Regions from separate parts of the Paenibacillus apis genome, predicted to be linked through region 1. Evidence: riboswitches for the same ligand, from Rfam matches in the RefSeq annotation. Region 1 holds a riboswitch; each other region holds the start of a gene.
What was found. A riboswitch is a leader RNA that binds a small molecule or an ion and turns the genes downstream of it on or off. The one in region 1 is predicted to bind thiamine pyrophosphate.
Positions count from the first base shown of each region.

Region 1 (6,887 bases):
GGTCCAGAGAAGGGGCATACCGCTACCTGCTGACGAAAACATTAGTTCGCGGCGAACTGCTGGGAATCGGAGCGAGACTTACGATTCTCGGTGCCATCCTGGTCGGCTGGTGCGGCAGAACATGGTTGGGGCTGGGGCTCTATCTGTTCTTTGTCTTCCTGATCGGTGCCCAACTGAGTGTGCTCCGCCATGCTCACCGGGATTCCTCGGCAGCACTGTATTACCCGCTTCCGTCCGGTGCACGAAAAAAGGAGGCCGCCGATCTGGGAAGCCGGACCCTGGCAGGAGCTGCTGTGATGATGTGGCTCCCGCTCTTGCCGCAGGGAGACGGTCCGTTGATATATCTCGGAGGATCGTTGGCGGCTGGTCTTATCCTGGTATACGCTATGAGAAGCAACTGGAATCGCAAGTGGCGCGAGGAAGAAGAGGATTGAACAGCACAAAAACCGCCGGAGCAATAACAGCTCCGGCGGTTTTATCATGTAAAGACTTGAAACCGATCCCTTAGATGAAGAAAGTCCGGCTGATAATAACCAGCAGGATGAAAAGAACAAGAATTACACCAGTGCTGGTCCACAGACCGCCATATCCGCCTCTTACTTCTTCTACTCCGCTCATGCTCATTCCCCTTTCTCTAAGAATAGATCGATAATACACAGTATTCTATGAGCGTATTCAGGGGGATGCTTGGGCGGGTATAACGGTCCATTTGTAAAATTAACTGTTCTGCAAGTCCTGAACGCCGCGATGAATAAGATCAAACAGCTCTTCCAGGTTTTCCTCCGCGATACAGGAGAAGGCTATCCGCAAATCGGTATCTCCCAGCGCAATTGTTCCGACCTCATATTCGCGAATCAGGTGAAGACGCAGCTGGTCTGCGTTTACATCTTTAAGCTTCAGGCACATAAAGTATCCCGAGTTAAACGGATAATAACCCCATGCGTCTCCGTATTTTCCGCTGTCCAGCAAGGCCTTGACCTTATTGGCACGTCCCTTCATGATCTTGAACTTGGCATCCTTCTGAGCCTGGAAATCCGGAGACTTCAGAGCTTCAAGCACAAAGGTCTGGGAAGGGTGGGCTCCGCTTGAAATCGTGGCCCGGATAATGCCGGTAGTCTTTTGCTCAAGCGCGGCCAGAACACCGGCATCCTCAGAGGCATAGGTGATGAAGCCGACACGGAAGCCCCACACGTATTCTTCTTTAGTCGCACCATCCACTTTAATCGGTAAGATCCGTGGATGTAACCCGGCCAATTTGCCAAACAGGGATTCGTGCATGGAATCTTCGAAGAACAACCCGAAGTAAGCATCATCGGTGGCTACTACAACATTAATGCCGGCCTCGGCAGCTTCCAGAATCGCAGAGACGATTTCTTCTCCTTCCGATACCCCCGGCGTGTAGCCTGTCGGATTATTCGGGAAGTTGAGAATCACGACAGCCTTGCCCTTATCCTTCTGGGCCAGCAGCGATTCCCGCAATCCCTGGCTGTTGAATCGCATATCCTCTGTGAATAATGGATAATTGACAATGGCGCCATGACGACGGATTCCAAAGGTCAGCTCATAATTTTCCCAGTTCTTGTCAGGATAAATAACTGCATCGCCTTCATCCACAAACAAATCGGCAACAATACTCAGGCCGTGGGTCAGCGCATTGGTCGCAATCGGATTGCCGAAGGCTTTGTCCGCCATCGCCGGATTCTCGGCAAGCATCTTCTCCCGCCATACCTTGCGGAGCTCCGGCTTGCCTGCTGGAGGAGCATAAGGATAAAGGTCCTGCGGTTTGTAGGCAGATAAGGAGTCCTGAATGGCAGGTAAATGCATGGGTACGCCATTTTCGGTCGCGATGCCAATGGTTGCATTGAACTTTTTAGCGCCTGCCGCTGCTTCGGCGGATTGGCTCAAGATGCCTTCCTTCGGGAAATAAATCTCCCGGCCCAGCTCGGACAGCATGTCATACACATGAATGTTGCCGGATTTCAGAGATTCATTCAGTTGCTCTGCAAGTGGATTCATTTTCTTTATTCATCCTTCCGATCGGTTGTAATGGGCGATTCCCTTTTATAATTGCCTAACATTATATCATCTGCCCTATGAAACGTCACGGTCAAATCATAGATGAATGAGGATATTTATGAAATGATCATTTCGGAGTATAATTAGAAAAATATCAAGATTTAAGGAGGCTAAACGATGCTACATTTATCACCGTCCTCGTTCATTTTGAAGCCGGCCTTTGCCAAAATTGTGTGCGAGCCCGGTTGGAAATGGCATAAGCGCGAGAAGCCTCTGCAGAACTACGACTTGTTCTATGTGTGGAGTGGAGAAGGCACTGTCGTATTGAATGACCACCCGATTGAAGTCGGCCCCGGAAGCTGTTTTTTGTTCCGCAAGGGCGATCACACCAGTGCGACCCACAACCCTCAGCGCCCGCTCGTATTAACGTACATCCATTTCGATGTCAGTGAGCCGGCGGAGGAGGTTCCAGTCTCCTACCGCAAGCTGGAGGATCGGCTGGATTTTGAATACATGCTCTCCCGCTATGTCCGCCTGTTCCTTGTGAAGGCCTACGGGGCTGAAGAGGAGGCGAGACTTCTGCTGAAGCAAATGCTCATTCACCTGCTCCGTGAAGAACGCGGAGTTCCCCAGGAAAAAAAGGTAAGCAACCAGTTGAATGAAGTCATTCAGGAAATTGCCAATTATGTACTGCAGCGGCCCAGTCTGAATCATAAAGTAGAGGATTTGGCGGCACGCGCCGGGCTGTCTCCAAGATATTTCTCCATCAAGTTCAAAGAAATTATCGGACAATCCGTGCAGTCTTACATTATCAAATCGAGAATTGACCGCGCTCAGCATTTGCTGCTTCACGCTGGAATGAATGTGACTGAGGTAGCCGATGCGCTTGGCTACCGTGATATTTTCTTTTTTAGCAGACAATTCAAGCAATACACCGGAAAAAGTCCCTCAGAAATTCGCTGAATGTGAGATCATGCTTAAGCGGACAGGCCCTCAATGCCATGTCCGTTTTTTTTGTACTCGACTTTGGTCCAGTAGAATACCAGTCTGAGGGTGGTATTTAATTCGACTTCAAAAATCTATACTGAAATAGAATATTGAGAAAAAATTACAACAGCGGTCAAAGGACACTTCACCTGTTCACTGGGCTTACAATCAAGGAGGAACATTATTTATGAATAAGAAAAGGTCGAGCTTTAGCCAGGTGGCTTTAGTCACAGGGGTGACGGTATTATCGTTCATGCTGCTGTCCGGGTGTAAATCCGTGGAGGAGTCGGTAGACGGAGTCATTGGAGGCGGTACAAAGGAAGCCGTGAATTCAGCTGCGCAAGCCGTAGCCCGAGCGGTAGAAGAGGGACAGGAATTGACCGCGCTGGGAAATGATTCAGATAGCCTTGTACTGGAAGCCTCTTCATCTGTAGGAAAAGTCAGCGGGATGATTATCGACCACGAAATAGGCAATATTGAGATTGCCTCAAGCGCGGACGACCAAATTCGGGTATCTGCCCGAATTTACGATCTGAACAGCAAGTCAGTCAGCAAGAACCTGGAGAAGGTTTTTGAACAGGCTGCAGTCTCAATACAGGCAGAGGGGACACAAGCACGCATCCGGGTTCATGCCAGGGACGACGAACGGAAAGACTTGTGGGACTGGGCAAAGTCTAAATATAAGAACAATGGATTCGGGGTGGATTATAAGATCGAGTTGCCGACAGCTATAAGCTCCTACAAGGTATCCAATAACGTCGGGAATATCGAGTTGACCGGATTGACAGGGGCGTTCGAATTAAAAAATGAGGTGGGGAATGTTGACCTCGTCTCGGCTGGAATTGCAGGGGCATCGAAGATTAATGTCTCGACAGGAAGCGTCGAATTGGATGTCCAGTCCCTTGAGAACAAAGGCAAGCTTGCCGTAAACGTTGCACTGGGGGATATTCATGCCACCCTTGCGGATACTGTGGATAGCAGTGTAGATACAGAAGTGGGACTGGGGGAAGTGTCCAGCAGCTTAAATAAGAGCCGCATGGGTAAAGACGGCTCTATCTCCTTAGCTGTTGACGTCGGCAACGTCGATGTTAACTGAGGGAACCAGGAAAGCTCCCAAGGATTGCCCCATTTGAACCTTCTGGCCTTCTTTTAGCGAAGGATCAGGTTGAAACGTTCCATTCTGGGTAAGAAGCACAACGGTGGAGCCAAACTCGAAATAAGCAAGGTCGTCGCCCTGATTCCAGGAGACGGCTTTGTCGTCGCTATAACGGATACTGCTGACGTTCATAGCCCCAACCTTGATCAAGGCAAGCTCACCTAAAGAATGTCGAATATAGGTAATCAGCCGCTCGTTCCGACTCAATACCTTGTTCATATGACGCATTCCGAACTCATTAACAGGATAAACCTTACCGTGAATATGTTCCTTCTCGAGCAGTGTTCCCGATACGGGTGCATGAATTCGGTGATAATCAGTTGGGCTAAGGTATAGGACGAACGCATATCCATGCTCGTAAGCCGGTAATCTTGGCGAATGATTAAGCAGCTCGGATACGCTGTAATCCTGCCCCTTCACATTAAGAATCGTCCCTGCAGAAATCTCCCCCATGTAGGTGATTTTTGCATCGACCGGACTAATTAATCCGTGCTCCGATAATTGAAGCGTTCTCATCCCCGCCTTCAGTCTTCGCGTGAAAAACTCATTCAATGTCTGGTATTCACGCACTTCCTTCTCTGCCTCATGCAGCGGAATACCGTAAGATTTGGCAAACCAGGGAATCAGATGCCGGCTCATCCCTGAATGGGAGAATCGCCCCATTAAGTTAGAAATCCATTTTCGGGAAGACAGTTCAGTCATCCACTTCATCCAGTTCACAGCCAATGTATATCCCCCTAACCTTTGTTGAACAGGCATCCTCCTGTTCTCACTTCCGCTAATATTGACACAGAATAAGGACGAAATCAATATAGATATAAGTTGAACTATTGAATATTACGTCTTGGGGGCAACGTGTGAAGTGTGCTTACGATCGCTGTTGTTCGCGGATTTCTTGAATTGAACTAAGATGTTATACGGTAGAAATCCACTCACAAAGGCGAACGCTTACGAGCTTATGCTCCCGAAGCAGCTTTCCTGCAGAAAGCTTTCACTTCAGCACACTTCACACTTATGCCCTTTCTACTCAGATTTATAGTTCAACTTATATTGTCTATATTTTTAGCTTGTGTCTCTGGAAGGTTTTGGAGTATAGTAGTGTCAATTGAATACGGGATACGGGAGCTTGAGTGAATCAGGCTGAGATAGCAGCATAATCCGCTGCGAACCGTTAATCTGATCTGGATAATGCCAGCGTAGAGAATCTGTCGTCTTGTCATGCACTTTTGTTGTATAGGCAGGCCAATTTACAGCCGTCTGAGCATATTCAGCCGGTTTTTTTGCGTATCCCGGAATATCAAACAGAAGGAGAGATCAAGGATGAATGAACAAAGAAATTCAAGAAGCGGAGGGAGCCGTCTCGCTCCAAACGGCAGAGGAGGCAAGGGGCTGAAGCTGAGTGATATTCTGGTAACGGTATTGATCTCTGTCGTCCTTGGAGTGGTCTATCACTTTTGGAGCTCGGTATACAAGTTGTTCTCCCCCTTGTTTTTTCAGGCGGATGAACTGGTGTACGGGATGTGGTTCATTGCTCCAACGCTGGTCTTTTTACTGATTCGTAAGCCGGGAGTCGCTCTGCTTGCTGAGGTTGCTGCAGCACATGTGGAAATTCTGTTTGGCAGTGAATGGGGAATTCAACTGGTGCTGTATAGCGTACTGCAAGGGCTTGGGGCGGAGCTGGTATTTGCGTTGTTCCGGTATCGTAAATTTTCAGGCTCCGTGGCGGCCTTGGCAGGTGTTGGCGCCGCTGCGGGATCGTTGATTCCCGATATTTACTACGGTTATGTCGGGGACACCCAAACCTGGCTATTAATCGCCAAGTACGGCATGCGGGCAGTCAGTTCAGCTGTGATCGCCGGTTACCTGGCCTTTGCGCTGGCCAAGGCGGTGGAGGCCACCGGAGTCACCTCTCTGCTTCGGCCAGTAGCAGAACGAGATTATGCGGCTTTGGAAGATTAGAGATGGGTGGATTGCATTGTGAAGCCATATCTTCGGACTTACATGCTGAAGCAACTGGCGATACCGTCTCACTGGCCGCTGCGGTTTGGGATTTGCGGCTTAAATTTCCCGAAGGGGAAGCATTTGTTTTCAAAGACCTCTCCTTTTCGGTGAAACGAGGGGAGAAGCTGCTTGTATTAGGACCAAGCGGCAGCGGGAAATCGACGCTGCTCCAAGTGCTTGCAGGCATCGTTCCGGGACTTGTGGAGGTGCCTATGAGATGCTCGGGGCAAGTGCTTCCTGCTTCCTGGGGAATGCTGTTCCAGGACCCGGACGCTCAGTTTTGTATGCCTTATGTGGATGAAGAGTTGGCTTTCGTATTGGAAAACCGGGGGGTGGCTAGGGAAGAAATGCTGCCCAGGATGCGCGATGTGCTGAGAAAAGTAGGGCTCGATTTGAAGGAAATTCATCTTCTGATCGGGACATTGTCCCAGGGCATGAAGCAGCGGTTGGCGCTGGCCTCCATTCTGCTGATGGATCCCGACGTGCTGCTGCTTGACGAGCCTTCCGCCCTGCTGGATCCCGAGGGAAGAAGACAGATCTGGGAGGCGGTTTCTGAGGTGGCGGAGGACAGGACGCTCATTATCGTCGAACATCGGATCGAAGAATTGCTTGATTTGGGGCTTGTGGATCGGGTAGCTTTGTTCGGACCAAGCGGACAGCTTCTGGGCCAAGGCGCTCCCGAGGAATTGTTTGTCCACTGCCGAAAGGAGCTGGAGGAGTACGGGAT
Region 1 is NZ_BORS01000011.1:76,865-83,751, forward strand. Features, by position in the region: gene KI362_RS16315 (ABC transporter permease) at 1-434, shown strand, start outside; gene KI362_RS16320 (YjcZ family sporulation protein) at 505-618, opposite strand; gene KI362_RS16325 (aminotransferase class I/II-fold pyridoxal phosphate-dependent enzyme) at 718-2,016, opposite strand; gene KI362_RS16330 (helix-turn-helix transcriptional regulator) at 2,194-2,979, shown strand; gene KI362_RS16335 (hypothetical protein) at 3,191-4,099, shown strand; gene asd (archaetidylserine decarboxylase) at 4,064-4,885, opposite strand; TPP riboswitch at 5,268-5,379, shown strand; gene KI362_RS16345 (ECF transporter S component) at 5,480-6,118, shown strand; gene KI362_RS16350 (ABC transporter ATP-binding protein) at 6,121-6,887, shown strand, end outside.

Region 2 (6,887 bases), on a different contig from region 1:
ACGGTATCTCCGCCGATAACAGGAATGATAACCGTATCGTCCGACAGATTCAGTACAATGTCGTTCTCTTTGACCGAATCGGAGCCGACATTGACATAGACTTTGCCTTCCCCTGCAAAATCCGAAGCTTCAATGGTGCCTTCTACCTTCGGCGCTTCTCCCTTTCGCACGATAATTTTATCGGCATGGGATTGAGCCGGATAGATCATGATCATGACTTGAGGATAGAAGGCTTGTACATAAGCTCCTTCCTTCAAGGCTTCCTTGTTCAATACATTGCCTTCCTCGTCAACGATCTGCGTTGCTTCATCCACGCTTAGAATAATGTAATTGGTGCCTCCTTGCTCCAGCGGGTGACCGGCCACGGTCATTTTTCCGTCGTTATAGGAGGTGATAATTCCATCTGTACCGGGCGCTTCTTGTTCTGCCTCATTTTCTTCAGCAATCTCCGTGTTTACACGGATATAGCTAGCTACGGCCTGTACGGGGAAACTTTCCATGACTTCCGGACCATAGAAAGCTCTCAGCGTCATCCCGCTTTGAATTTTATCTTCGGTGATCGGGTTGCCGTTTTGATCCAGCAGCTTGGTCTGGTCTCCGACTCTCAGAATGATCTCTTGATCGTTGCCGCTGTAAGTATCCGTGCCCTTGACGAGAAAACCAGCCTTAGAAAGAGAATCTACTGTACCGTCAATAGCCGTGAACGTATAATCTTGAACAACCAGGGTTAACAAGGTGCCGCGGGCAGGCAGGCTCTTGGTAATATTGGGGCCGTAAAAGGCTTTGACGACCCGCTTTTCATCAATCACCGTTTTCAGCGGTACTGTTTTTCCTTTAGCATCAATAATCTTGGTATCCTTGGTAATGGAAAGGATGATCTCGCTCTGGTCAGTCGCGGCAAGGCCCCGGCCGGTCACCGTAATGAATTTGCCTGATTGGTCATTCTGAAATTCGGTAATCAATCCCATGGTTGCAGGGACAACTTTAGACTCCGGCTGTATCTGGGCGGAGATAGGTTGAATCGTGTCCACAGGTTGAGTCTGTGCAAATGCCGCGATCGGAAGGGCAGTCATCGCGAGCACGGATACAGCCGCAATTGTCTTGTTCATTTTCTTCATCTCTTCGATCCTCCAGTTATAAGGTCCAGTTGTTTTTTGGAATCATGCCTATACTTTCCAGACGAAAAACGGGTAAAAAGGTTGCAGCTGCAAAAACAGAAGAACTAATGATTGTAGAATCGTCTGAAGTCTTATATTCTGTTTGGTGAAGAAGGTGAATGAACATGCCCGGTTTAAAAGAGATGATTCTGCAATTGTTCCTTACCCTGTTGCCGTTCTTATGCTACAACGTGTATTACCGTAACAAGGCGCATAACTATTCCCCAGCGTTCATCCTGCTGACCACCGGGATCAGTCTTTTTTTATCCATGACCTTCAACAAGGTGGCCGTTAACGGCTTCATCTATGATGCCCGGTATATCCTGATGTTCTTCGGTCTGTTATTCGGGGGACTACGTATAGGCTTTGTGCTGCTTGCCGGGTTCATGGTGTATCGTCTATACCTGGGGGGGCCTGGCGTAGAGATCGCCATGGGGACGATTCTGGTATCGTTCCCGGTTTCGATTCTGCTCAGTCATCTATACCGCAGAGTGAAGCGAAGACCGTTATTTTTCGTGGTCTCCGCACTGCTTATTTCGCTGATTCCGACAGTAATGCTCTATCTATACAATCCTGATATTTTACAGGAAAGTCTTCTGTTTTATTTACTCTACGTGCCCCTTCTGAACTTTATAGGAATATGGCTGCTGCTCTCTCTCTTTCAGCGGGCGGTGATTGATAAGAATCTGTCGATCATCTATGCGCAGAAGGAAAAGCTGGAGACGATCGGCCAAGTTGCGGCCTCGCTGGTCCATGAGGTAAGAAATCCTTTGACTGCCGTAAAAGGATTTTTGAAGCTGATTAGCGAGACCTCGGGCAATCAGGAGAAGGTGCACAGATACATTGAGATTTGCGTTAGCGAAATGGAGCGGGCGGAATATATTCTCTCTGAGTATCTGGCAATCACCAAGCCGTCCACCGACCGACGGGAGCAGGTTAATCTGAACGCGATTCTGCAAATTACGGCGGATGTCATGCGCCCGTATGCAAATATGAACAATGTAGAGCTCCAACTTCAGCATGAGGATGGGGGCTGCAGAGTGATGGGGAATCCGGAGAAGATTAAGCAGGTGCTGATGAACCTGATTAAAAATGCAATTGAAGCCTGCTATGATACGGAAAATGCGGTTGTGTCCCTAACGCTTGAGCCCCTTGATAACGAGGCCCTTCTCTATGTGCGGGATAATGGCATCGGGATGAGCAGGGAGCAGGCTGAGCGTCTGGGCTCCGTCTTTTACTCGACAAAGACAACCGGTACCGGGCTGGGATTGGCTTTCTCTTATCAGGTCATTGAGGAGCTGGGAGGAAGTGTGCAGGTTCGAAGCGAGCCGAGGCAAGGGACGGAATTTGCCATCACCCTGCCGCTTTGTGAGCCTTCGGCCAACGCTGTCTAGCTGGGTAGCTGGGAGGCTGCTCCTTCTCTGTCCTAACTTAAGAGCTGCCCGCATATCCTTGAAGCAAGGAGTGTGAGGCGTGTGAGCGTAGAGGACAAGAAGCTGGATGGAATTGCAGAACGGTACTTTGAGATCAAAGTGCTGCAAAAGGAGCTGGATCAGGAACTCTCAGAGCTCCGGCAACAGATTTTAGACAGCTGTAAGGAGCAGGACTCGAACCGCTTGGAGCTGGAGAATTATGAGATCAAACTGATTGTCCAGCAGCGAAGAGAATATGACGAGAACCGATTATATGAGACCCTGCCCGATCTGGAGCTGTGGCGGATGCTGTCCAAGCCGGATAACAGTAAGATTTCCAGTCTGATCAAGCTTAAGATTATTTCCGAAGAGAAGATCAAAGACACGTATGCTGTGAAAAATGTGACCGTGGTACAGGTGGACAAAAAGTAGCCGGCTTATTGACAATCAGGGAAAATATGGATAGATTAATAACCAAGTGAATAAGAAATTCCACTAGGGGAGCCGGCAGCGGCTGAGACAAGAGTGATCTTGGACCCTTTGAACCTGATCTAGTTCGTACTAGCGTAGGGAAGTGGAGCCGGTCAACTTTTCGATCTGTCCGATTTATCGGCACTTCGTCGATCAGTCAACAGCCGCTCCGCTATCGGGGCGGCTTTTTCGCGTGGATTTTGATTATTCCAATTCAAGGATTGACGGAGGTGGGGAAATGAGCTTTACCGAGCAACTGCGCAAGGAAAATGACGACTTGTTCGCAGCGATCTTCAAGCATCCCTTTGTAAGGGGAATAGCCGGAGGGAAACTGGACAGGGAGCAGCTGATCCATTATGTGAAGCAAGATTATGAATATTTGAATGCGTTTATGCGAATCTATGGAATTGCGATTTCAAAATGCTCCCGGCGGGAAGACATCGCTATGTTTCAAGAGCAGATCGGGTTTATTCTTCACAGCGAGGTGCATCCGCATCAGAATTTTTGCACGGCGGCCGGGGTGCGCTATGAGGAGCTTCAGGGAGATCCGCTTGCTCCGTCGGCGCATCATTATATCCGCCATATGCTGACGGTGGCACATGAGGGGAGCCTCGGCGAAATAGCAGCCGCCCTGCTGCCTTGTCCCTGGACGTATGTCGAAATCGGACAACGGCTCATGGCCGAATTGCCGCCGCAAGAAGCTCACCCGTTCCGGGAGTGGATCGAATTTTACGGCAAGCTGTCCGGAGGAAGCACGGAGCGGTTATGCGAGCTTGCGGATCGCTTGGCGGCGGAGGCTACCGCCGGCGAACGGGCGCGTATGGCCGAGCATTTCCGTCATAGCTGCCAACTGGAATATATGTTTTGGGATATGGCCTGGCGGGTGGAGACATGGCCGGTAGAATCGAATACTTTGGTGAAGGGTTGATGATGATGAATTGGAATATGGGCAAGAGTTCAAGCATTCCGGAGAACGAATTCGCAGGATTGATCACGAAATTGCAGCAGGTAAAGCCGCTCGTCCATAACATGACTAACGTTGTGGTGACCAATTTTACGGCCAACGGGCTCTATGCGCTGGGGGCTTCTCCGGTAATGGCCTATGCGCCTGAGGAGGTGGCCGACATGGCTGCCCAGGCGGGTGCGCTGGTATTGAATATCGGGACGCTCAGCCGGGAACAGGTGGATGCGATGATCCTGGCCGGCCAAGCCGCAAACGCTGCAGGGGTGCCGGTGCTGCTGGATCCGGTCGGAGCGGGAGCCACGAGGTTTCGCACGGAATCGTCCCTCCGCATCCTGCGGGAAGTACGTATCTCGCTCCTGCGCGGAAACGCCGCCGAGATCGCCCAATTACTCGGCGAGAACCTGGCGATCAAAGGCGTGGATGCCGGGGAGAACAGCGGTGCTGATCAAGCAGGGATTGGGCGAAAGGCGGCGAAGCAGTTCGGTTCGGTTGTTGCGGTCACCGGTAAGGTGGATGTGATTACGGACGGCAGTATTTCCCGGATCATTAGCGGAGGGGATGCTTTGCTTACACAAGTGACGGGGACGGGGTGCTTGCTGACCTCGGTGCTCGGAGCCTTCGCAGCTGTAGAACCCGACCTGAGGCGGGCAGGGACGGCAGGTTTAGCCTTTTATGGCGCCGCAGCCTCCCGGGCAGCGGAGCGGACAGCCGCTCTCGGGCCAGGCAGCTTCCAGACGGCATTCCTGGATGAATTGGCCAAGCTGCATCCGCATTCCCTAAAAGGTCATGCGGCGGTTGCCGAATTCTCGGCCGCGGAAGCGGGAGGATGGCTGTGAACGGAATGACACTGGCTAGAGCACTGACGGTGGCCGGCTCGGACAGCGGCGGCGGAGCGGGGATCCAGGCGGATCTGAAAACCTTTCAGGAGCTAGAAGTCTATGGGATGTCGGCTATAACGGCTGTGACGGTGCAGAATACGTTAGGCGTCAGCGGGGTCTATCCTCTGCCGGCACAAGCAGCGGCGGAGCAGATCCGCAGCGTCGCCGAGGACCTTGGCGTAGATGCCGTCAAGACGGGAATGCTGTTCGATGCGGAGGTCATTCATGCCGTGGCTGCGGAATTCAAAAGCCAAGGCATGAAGCGCATCGTTGTCGATCCCGTCATGATCGCCAAGGGAGGAGCCTCATTGCTGCAGAGCGATGCGGTGAAGGAACTGAAGGAGGTGCTGCTTCCGCTGGCAGCGGTTGTGACGCCGAATCTCCCGGAAGCGGAGGTGCTGGCTGGTATGCCGATACACAGTTTCCGGGACCGTCGGGAAGCGGCGGTCAGAATTTCTGATCTGGGGCCAGGTCTGGTCATTATCAAGGGCGGTCATGAGGCTCTTGACTCCGGCCCGGGGGAGCAGCAGGTAGTCGATCTGCTGTATGACGGGCAGCATTTTACGGAGCTAAGCTATCCGCGAATCCAGACACCGCACACGCACGGCACTGGCTGTACGTTCTCGGCGGCGCTGACGGCAGGCTTAGCCAAGGGGCTGCCCGGCATCGAAGCGGCCGCGCTTGCCCGCCGCTTCATTCAGGCGGCTATCGAGGACGGGCTCGGCCTTGGACAGGGGCATGGTCCGACGAATCATTGGGCATACCGCCGCAGACAGGCGGTGCTTGGCTGATGGACGGGCATATCAATTCGGGGAGCCGCTTCAATGCTCACGGCCGGAAGATTTCTGCGGATGTGATGCGCGAGTGTTTGAAGGTCTATCTTGTCATCGGGAGTGCGAACTGTCAGGATGATCCGTTGTACGTAATCCGGGAGGCGCTGGCGGGCGGGGCGACCATGGTCCAGTATAGGGAGAAGGGCGACGGTTCGCTGACTGGAGCAGCCAGGATAAAGCTGGGGCTTCAGCTTCAGGAGCTCTGCCGGAAGGCGGGCGTTCCCTTCATTATTAACGATGATGTGGAGCTGGCCCTGCAGCTCCAGGCAGACGGAGTGCACATCGGACAGGAGGACGCGGATGCCGAATGGGTACGTTCCCGGATCGGAGGGGGAATTCTGGGCGTTTCGGTTCATCGGTTGGAGGAAGCGAAGCGTGCGGTTCAGCAAGGAGCCGACTATTTGGGGATCGGGCCGATTTATCCGACGTCCTCCAAGCCGGACGCTCACGCCGTCCACGGCCTGCAAATTTTGCCCGGGCTGCGCCAGGCGGGCATTCATCTTCCTCTCGTCGGCATCGGAGGTATCACGCTGGAGCGTGCCGGGGAGGTGATATCAGCCGGTGCGGACGGCATTGCCGTGATATCGGCCGTGGCAGGGCTTCCGGGCGATCAGGTGCGGAATGCCGTGCAGCAACTCAGGACGCGAATAAATCGATAGGGATGAGGAATCCGTATTGACATAAAAATAGAGGAAATTTAATATAGAACTATAAGATTAGCACTCTAAACTTTAGAGTGCTAATAATTTTGCAGGCGAAGAAAGGAAGGAGCAGTACCATGGACAAGAAGCAGTTCAAAGCGGAATCCAAACGACTTCTGGAGATGATGATCAACTCCATCTATACGCAGCGGGAAATCTTTCTCCGGGAATTGATCTCCAACAGCAGTGATGCTATTGACAAGATCTATTACAAGGCATTGACAGACGAGAATCTGACGTTCAACAAGGATGACTATTTCATTCGATTGAAGGCGGACAAGCAGGCTCGGACGCTGACCATTTCCGATACGGGGATCGGAATGACGAAAGAAGAACTGGAGAATAACCTTGGCATTATCGCCAATAGCGGCTCTTTTGCCTTCAAGAATGAGAACGAAGCGAAGGACGGACATAATATCATCGGTCAATTCGGCGTCGGCTTCTACTCCGCCTTTATGGTTGCAGACAAGG
Region 2 is NZ_BORS01000009.1:73,488-80,374, reverse strand. Features, by position in the region: gene KI362_RS14120 (peptidase) at 1-1,118, opposite strand, end outside; gene KI362_RS14115 (sensor histidine kinase) at 1,301-2,551, shown strand; gene KI362_RS14110 (hypothetical protein) at 2,633-3,001, shown strand; TPP riboswitch at 3,057-3,159, shown strand; gene tenA (thiaminase II) at 3,279-3,968, shown strand; gene thiM (hydroxyethylthiazole kinase) at 3,986-4,840, shown strand; gene thiD (bifunctional hydroxymethylpyrimidine kinase/phosphomethylpyrimidine kinase) at 4,837-5,673, shown strand; gene thiE (thiamine phosphate synthase) at 5,673-6,374, shown strand; gene htpG (molecular chaperone HtpG) at 6,494-6,887, shown strand, end outside.
Region 2: linked by a shared signal. The riboswitch ahead of tenA (thiaminase II) and the one ahead of KI362_RS16345 (ECF transporter S component) in region 1 are both predicted to bind thiamine pyrophosphate.

Region 3 (6,887 bases), on a different contig from region 1:
ATCTCTTTCTCTGTATACTTCGTGTTCGGCTTCAAGCCCTCGACCAGATGCTCAAGTACGATCCGCTTCTTCTTCTGCTGGGCCGGCAAATGCTTGAGCCTGCCTTCCTTGGTAAAGAAATTCTTGATGACCGTCTGTTTCTGCAGGGCCAGGTCTCCGGCAGGCTCACGAGAAGAAGGCTCCGCTCCGCCGCCCCCGATGCTTAATATCGCTTCCGCCTGAAGATTCAGGCTCTTCTCATTCAAATAGAAATAAATTGTATTCTTCTCTCTACGTTCGTAAATGAGGTCCGCCTCCCTTAATTTAGTCATGTGATGAGTAATCGTCGGAGGGGACACTCCCAGCTTTCCGGCCAATGCCTGACCGTGAAGGGGACCGTTTCTTAGCAAAGCAACTATGCGTACACGGGTAATATCGCCCATCGTCTTATGGAACTGAACAATACGATCAATCTGCATTTTGATCCCTCCCCAACAAATTAAACATATGTCTAATTAGAATATAATTAAATTACCATGATCGGGCTTACAAGTCAATCGACAAAGTTGCAGGTAGTTTTATATGCAACTAAAGGCCTGTTTTTGGCGAAAAGTTAGTATTTTGAAAGTTTGTTGTCGCTTATTTCTATGCATTTCATAACTTTTGACCTATAATGTAAAAGTGTTCCAAAAGTAGAACAGAAAATATAACGACTTGTGAAACAGGTATTAGGAGGCAGGCTGTTGGTTGCTTCAAATATCAACGTGGATAATTTGGGATGGGAACGGGGTCCGGAAGCGAAAATATGGATTAAGAAGCTGAGAGATACGCATCCGGATATCTATCACCATTCGTCGCGCTTGGCCATGCTGGCCGAGAAGATAGCTGTTCCATTGGAGCTGAGCGAGGAGGCCGCAGGCCAGTTGAGCCGAGGATGCTTTCTGCATGATATCGGTAAGACGGCCATCTCTCGGGAATTGATCACGCAAAGGGATAGCTTTAATGAGGAGCAATGGAAGATCATCCGCAGTCATCCGGAGATCGGTGCGAAGATGCTGGAGGGAGACCCCGGCTTTAGCCCCGAGATCATCTCGATTGTAAGGCATCACCATGAGCGGTGGGATGGCAGAGGATATCCCGACGGGCTTGCAGGTACGAATATCCCGCTTGGGGCTCGGATCTGTGCGGTGCTCGATGCCTTTGATTCCATGACATCAAACAAAATTTATCGGAGAAGAATCAGTCTGAGCGAGGCGAGACTCGAGCTGATCCGCAATGCCAACGCTCAGTTTGACCCGGAAATCGTGCATGCAATGATGGAAATATCGGAACAAACGCTGAATATATATTCCTTATAATAAATAAATGAAGCCAATCCGAGCGGGAAACGCTGCTCAGATTGGCTTTTTGCGTTGTTGTTCAACCATACGTTCACTGACCTCGCGCTTGAGCCTGAGAAATTCGGGATCATTGGCAATATCCTTGCGGCGGGGCCGCTCAAAGGGGACATCTACCTTATGGATAATGGAGGCGGGTCGATTGGAGAACAGGTAGACCGTGTCCGAGAGCAAGAGAGCTTCCTCAATACTGTGTGTGATGAGCAAGACAGAACGGCGTTGTTCCTCCCATAGCTCCAGCAGCCATTCCTGCATTTCATGACGGGTTAATTCATCCAGCGAGCTGAAGGGCTCGTCCAGACAGAGCAGCTCCTGCGGAGCAATCAGACCGCGGAGGAAGGAGGCGCGTTGCTGCATTCCTCCGGACAGCATGTGAGGATAAGCCTTCTCGAAGCCCTTTAATCCGGCCTTCGCTATCCAGTTCTCCGCCTCGGCGCGAACATGCTGATCGATACCTCCGGAGATTTCTCTTGCCAGCAAAATGTTATCACGGGTCGTTCGCCAGGGAAATAGTGCAGGCCTCTGCGGAACATAGCTGATATAGCCCCGCTCTCCAGTCACATCTTGTCCGTGTATCCGTACAAGCCCCTGTTCCGGCCGAAGCAGACCGCCAATCACATGAAAGAGCGTGCTTTTTCCGCTGCCGGAGGGTCCGATAATGGAGACAAACTGACCGGAGGGCACAGTGAGGGAGATATCATTCAATACGGGCAGTCGCTGTGAACCATCGGCGAACGCAAGGCTGATGCTCTGAAGCTCAAGCGCAGCGGCTGGAAGATTCGGTTGCTGGGATTGAATCATGTTCATTGAATTCCCCTCATTTCTGTTTATCCTCTGTTGGATTGTAGCGGATCAGCCATTTCTCAAGCAAAGCGACCAAAGCAAACATGGCGAGACTGACGATGACAATCACTGCGATGGCGACGAAAGTGCGGTCTGTCCGGAATGACGCTTTTTGCAGCATCATATAATATCCGATTCCTTTGTCCGCCCCGATCCACTCGGCAATAATGGCCCCCATAACGCTATAGGTTGCCGCGATCTTCAATCCGGAGAAAATCGACGGCAGCGCGTGAGGAACCTCCAGCTTGGTGAAGATAGCCCGTCTCGATGCCCCGGACATTCGCATATAGTCAAGCATAACCCGGTCCGTGCGCGTCAGTCCGTCCATGGCGGCTACGGCGACAGGGAAGAAGCAGACAAGTGTAATGACGATAATCTTCGGCAGCAGTCCGAACCCGAACCAGATCATCAGAAGCGGTGCGAGCGCTATCGTAGGCACGTTTTGACTCAGGATGATTAGCGGGTATAAGGCGGATTTTAGAAAAGGAATATAGTGCAGCAGAAAAGCAACCAAAAGCCCGACAACACTCCCGATAACAAAACCAAGCAGCATCAGGCGAAGCGTTGCGAAGGTATGGACCCAGAGGCCAGCGGCTTCAGATACGGCCTGATCGGCAATGGTTGAAGGGCTGGGCAAAACCCACTGTTCAATATTAAATAGCGAGGTGGATACTTGCCATACCAGTATAAACAGGATGACCGCCGCAAGCGGCGGCCAAATCCTGTTCCAGAGACGGCGGGAATTCATGGACGGTATTTCTCGACCAGCTTATCCATGCTGACGCCTTTCTCAGGATTGTATACAATTTTAACCTGCGAAATGATGCTGTTGCTTCCGAATTCAGCGACCGCCACATTCATCTTTTTCACGATTTCCAGCAGCTCATCCAGGTCTCCTTCCATCGTTGTCTCCAAGGCATTGACCTGATATTTGACCCCGGAGCTCTGGATAACCTCGATGGCACGATCTACATAAGGAATGGAATCCTCACCGTTAGGTGTCTTAGGAATAATCTGAATACTGAGCAATGTGTTTGACATAGCGAACATCCTCTCTTGAATTAGATTAAGTGATCTGTAAGTGTGGTGAACAATAGGAGCCTGCGGCCGGTATGGGCTTACACTCGCTGTTAAACCCGGATTTCTGGGAATTGGACCTGATAAGGTTGAAATCAGGGTTTAAAGGCGACCGCTTCCGCTGTTTCAGCTCCATACCGGCTCTCCGGCTACTTGCTCACCACACTTATATCAGTTGAATAATAAATTCAGTTCGTCTCAGGTAAAAAGTCGTTCGTAAAGGCGCTGTCGATATCCAGCTCTTGCTCGATCAGTCCGCGCTCGTACATCCAGTCGGAATAGTTCTTCCAGACTTCCGGCTTTTGTTCTCCCCAACGTGGTGCATCATCCTGATATTTCGGACTTAGCCATTTCTGGCTGGCATGCACCAGCTCTTTGTCCAGCTCGGGCACAGCCTTCAGCAGCAGATCTGCAGATTCCTCCGGATGCTCGGCTGCATACTGATAACCCTTGGAGGTGGCACGCATGAATGCCCGCACCAGGTCCGGATCATTTGCAATGGTCTTCTCATTGGTGACGATGACCGGCGTATAGTAGTCCAATTGGTCCGAATAATCTTTAATATATTGCATGTCCAGCGGTTCTCCGCGCAGCTCGGCCTCAATTCCGGTCCACGCATAGAAGATCCACGCAAAATCAATATCCCGCTTCACGGCTGTGAAGTAGTCTGCCTCACCAATATTGACGAGCTTGACCTTGGATATATCGCCGCCGTCCACATCCATAATGGACTTCATAATCGCTTCCTCTACAGGGGATCCCCAGCCGCCGTAAGTTTTACCTTCGTAATCCTTAGGCGATTTGATTCCGCGATCTACCGGAGCCGCGAAGCCTGACGTGTTATGCTGGATGACCGCCGCGATCGAGACGAGCGGAACCCCTTGCAAGCGGCTCTGGGTCACGTTCTCCTGAACGCTTACGCCGAAGGGCACTTCATCGGAAGCAACCATAGCATCTGCGCCGCCCGAGCCCGGGAGCGCGATCTCTACATTCAATCCTTCCGCTTCGTAATACCCCAATTCCCTGGCGGCATAAAGTCCGGTGTGATTCGTGTTGGGGCTCCAGTCCAGCACAACGGTTACGTCCTTCAGGGCTGCTTGCCCATTTGTTCCTTCAGAGCTGTCTGTAGTGCTGCCCTGATTTCCGCAGCCCGCAAGCATGGCTGCAATCAAGATGGCCATAGCGAGCGGGAACAGCGTTTTTTTCTTCACAGAAATCCACTCCTTCTAGTGCATGAATTTCCGCAGCGATAGGTTTACGTTCTCCTGAACCGTGAAGAACATGCGATAGAGTTCCTTGCACGGCGTATTGGGATAAAAAAAGCGCCCCGAATGCGGGACGCGTAGGTTCATGGCAAAATATGCGAGCCATGCTCTGTCATTCTTCCTACGCTGGCATTACCCAGATCAGGTTAAAGGGTCAGTATCTTGATGGGATACAATCTCAGCCGGCCTTATTCCAGCTCCCCCGAACTATGTAACTGCGGATACACTAGTCATTATAGACACGTAACCCCCGTCTGTCCAGCAGGCAAGCTGAAAATTCCTCGGGTATCCTTGCTGATTGATTTGCTTTTTAATTTCCAGCAGAGTATAATTAATACATCTGGAAATTTAAAGAAGTGATATTCGCATGTTGAAAAGAGTGTCAATTTTTTAAAAGTGCGAGTTCAAAAAGTCGGGTTTACAGGACCGAGAAGGTTGGATGAAGCTAGGGACTGAGTAGCGGAGCGTAGACAGATCTACGTGAGCAACGGAAGGCCCGGCTGAATTCAAGATTCGATGTCGAATTTACTCCTCGAACAACTCCGTCCTGGGAAGACGACTTTTTGAACAACCTCTTAAAGTGAACTTTTTTCAATGTGTGAATTTTTTTTACGAAAAAAGGAACATGTTAATCTGTATCGAGGAGGCAACAAACATGGAAACTGGAACAGTAAAATGGTTCAATGCCGAAAAAGGCTTCGGATTTATCGAGGTTGAAGGCGGCAAGGATGTTTTCGTTCATTACAGCGCGATTACCGGCGATGGCTTTAAATCGCTGGACGAAGGCGCTCGCGTTCAATTTAATGTGGTTCAGGGCAATCGCGGGCCGCAAGCCGAGAATGTCGTAAAACTGTAATGCAGAGCCGGCTGCCCTTAACGCCCCCGCGTTGAGGGCGGCTTTTGTATTCTTTTTCGGCACGCTGGCAATAGATAACATTCTAGGAGGTAATCATGAACTACCGTAAAAAAACGATTGAAGAGATTCCTGAGGAGAACACCGCAGTTTGGTCTTGCATAAGCGATGATTGCAACGGATGGATGAGGGATAACTTTGCGTTTGATTATAATCCGGTATGTCCGCTGTGTTCCTCTGAAATGGTAAAGGGAACCAAGCTCTTGCCTCAGCTGATTAATTCCAGTTCCCTGAAATCCGAAGGTTAGTCCCAGATTAACACTGATTCTGCAACAACAAACAAGCTGCTTCCCGGCAAAGGCCGGAAGGCAGCTTGTTTTCATGAGAGCAGGGGATTGCATCTCCGAATGAAATGAAATATCTTGGAACTAATGCTGAATCGCCTTGAATTTCGTGTACATAAACAATCTCCAGCGGAGAATCATTCCGAACGCAAGGATGAAGAAGACGGAGCCCGTCTGCAGCACGGAAATATACTGCTCTACGACCTCATGCAGAGCAAGGCGAACAGCTAGCAGTCCGATCAGGATATAGGCGAAGCCTGGTGAACGCTTGGCATACACTTCTCCATCAACTGTCTCGAAATGGGTGGTACGAACCAAGGGGTAGGAGAACAGAAACCATCCGGCAGCAAACGCGACAATCACCCAAATCCATGGGATTCGCATTTGCGGCTCAATAAACATTAGGAAGCCGGTAGCCATTCCCAGCGGAGGGATGATAATCTTCCTGATCGTCACAGGCCGGCGGCTCGCCTTGAGCCGGACGATAAGGACCGATATGGCCATCAATGCGGCCCCGATTGTAAAGAACAGCTGGAAATACGGCGAATCTAATAGTTGGCTCATTTAACAGATCCCTTTCTTGACAGCAGATCATTAAGTGATACTTCGTTGAACATCCTCTATAAGCTATATAAGTTGAACAAAAAAATACACAGAAAGGGCAAAAGTGTGAAGTGTGCTGAAGAAGCGTTAGCGTTCGCCTTTGTGAACGGATTTCTACGCTATGATGGCTTAGTCCAGTCAAAGAAATCCGTGAACAACAGCGATCGTAAGAACACTTCACACGTTGCCTCCAGTGTACAATCTTTAGTTCAACTTATTTAGAACATTATAACATATTCTGCATCTTCTGTTTCAATTAACCTCCAGGGAGGAATTATAATGAATAACATAAACCGGGATGATAAGCTGTTGTTCTATGTAGGATCTTATGCAGAGGAGAGCAGCGATGGCATTCATCTCTGCGAGCTGGATAACAACACGGGAGCGCTTCAACTGCTGCATGGCGCTTCGGGTATTAAGAACCCCTCGTTCCTGGTCGTCAATCAGGATTATACCCGTCTCTATGCTGTCAGCGAGCAAAGTGAGGGGGCAGTGTTCAGTTATGAAATTGATCGGGAGAACGGGA
Region 3 is NZ_BORS01000014.1:29,180-36,066, forward strand. Features, by position in the region: gene KI362_RS18890 (DUF2087 domain-containing protein) at 1-458, opposite strand, end outside; gene KI362_RS18895 (HD-GYP domain-containing protein) at 723-1,337, shown strand; gene KI362_RS18900 (ABC transporter ATP-binding protein) at 1,374-2,183, opposite strand; gene KI362_RS18905 (ABC transporter permease) at 2,194-2,967, opposite strand; gene KI362_RS18910 (thiamine-binding protein) at 2,964-3,260, opposite strand; gene KI362_RS18915 (ABC transporter substrate-binding protein) at 3,485-4,477, opposite strand; TPP riboswitch at 4,663-4,775, opposite strand; gene KI362_RS18920 (cold-shock protein) at 5,217-5,417, shown strand; gene KI362_RS18925 (cold-shock protein) at 5,513-5,722, shown strand; gene KI362_RS18930 (CcdC family protein) at 5,843-6,322, opposite strand; gene KI362_RS18935 (lactonase family protein) at 6,641-6,887, shown strand, end outside.
Region 3: linked by a shared signal. The riboswitch ahead of KI362_RS18915 (ABC transporter substrate-binding protein) and the one ahead of KI362_RS16345 (ECF transporter S component) in region 1 are both predicted to bind thiamine pyrophosphate.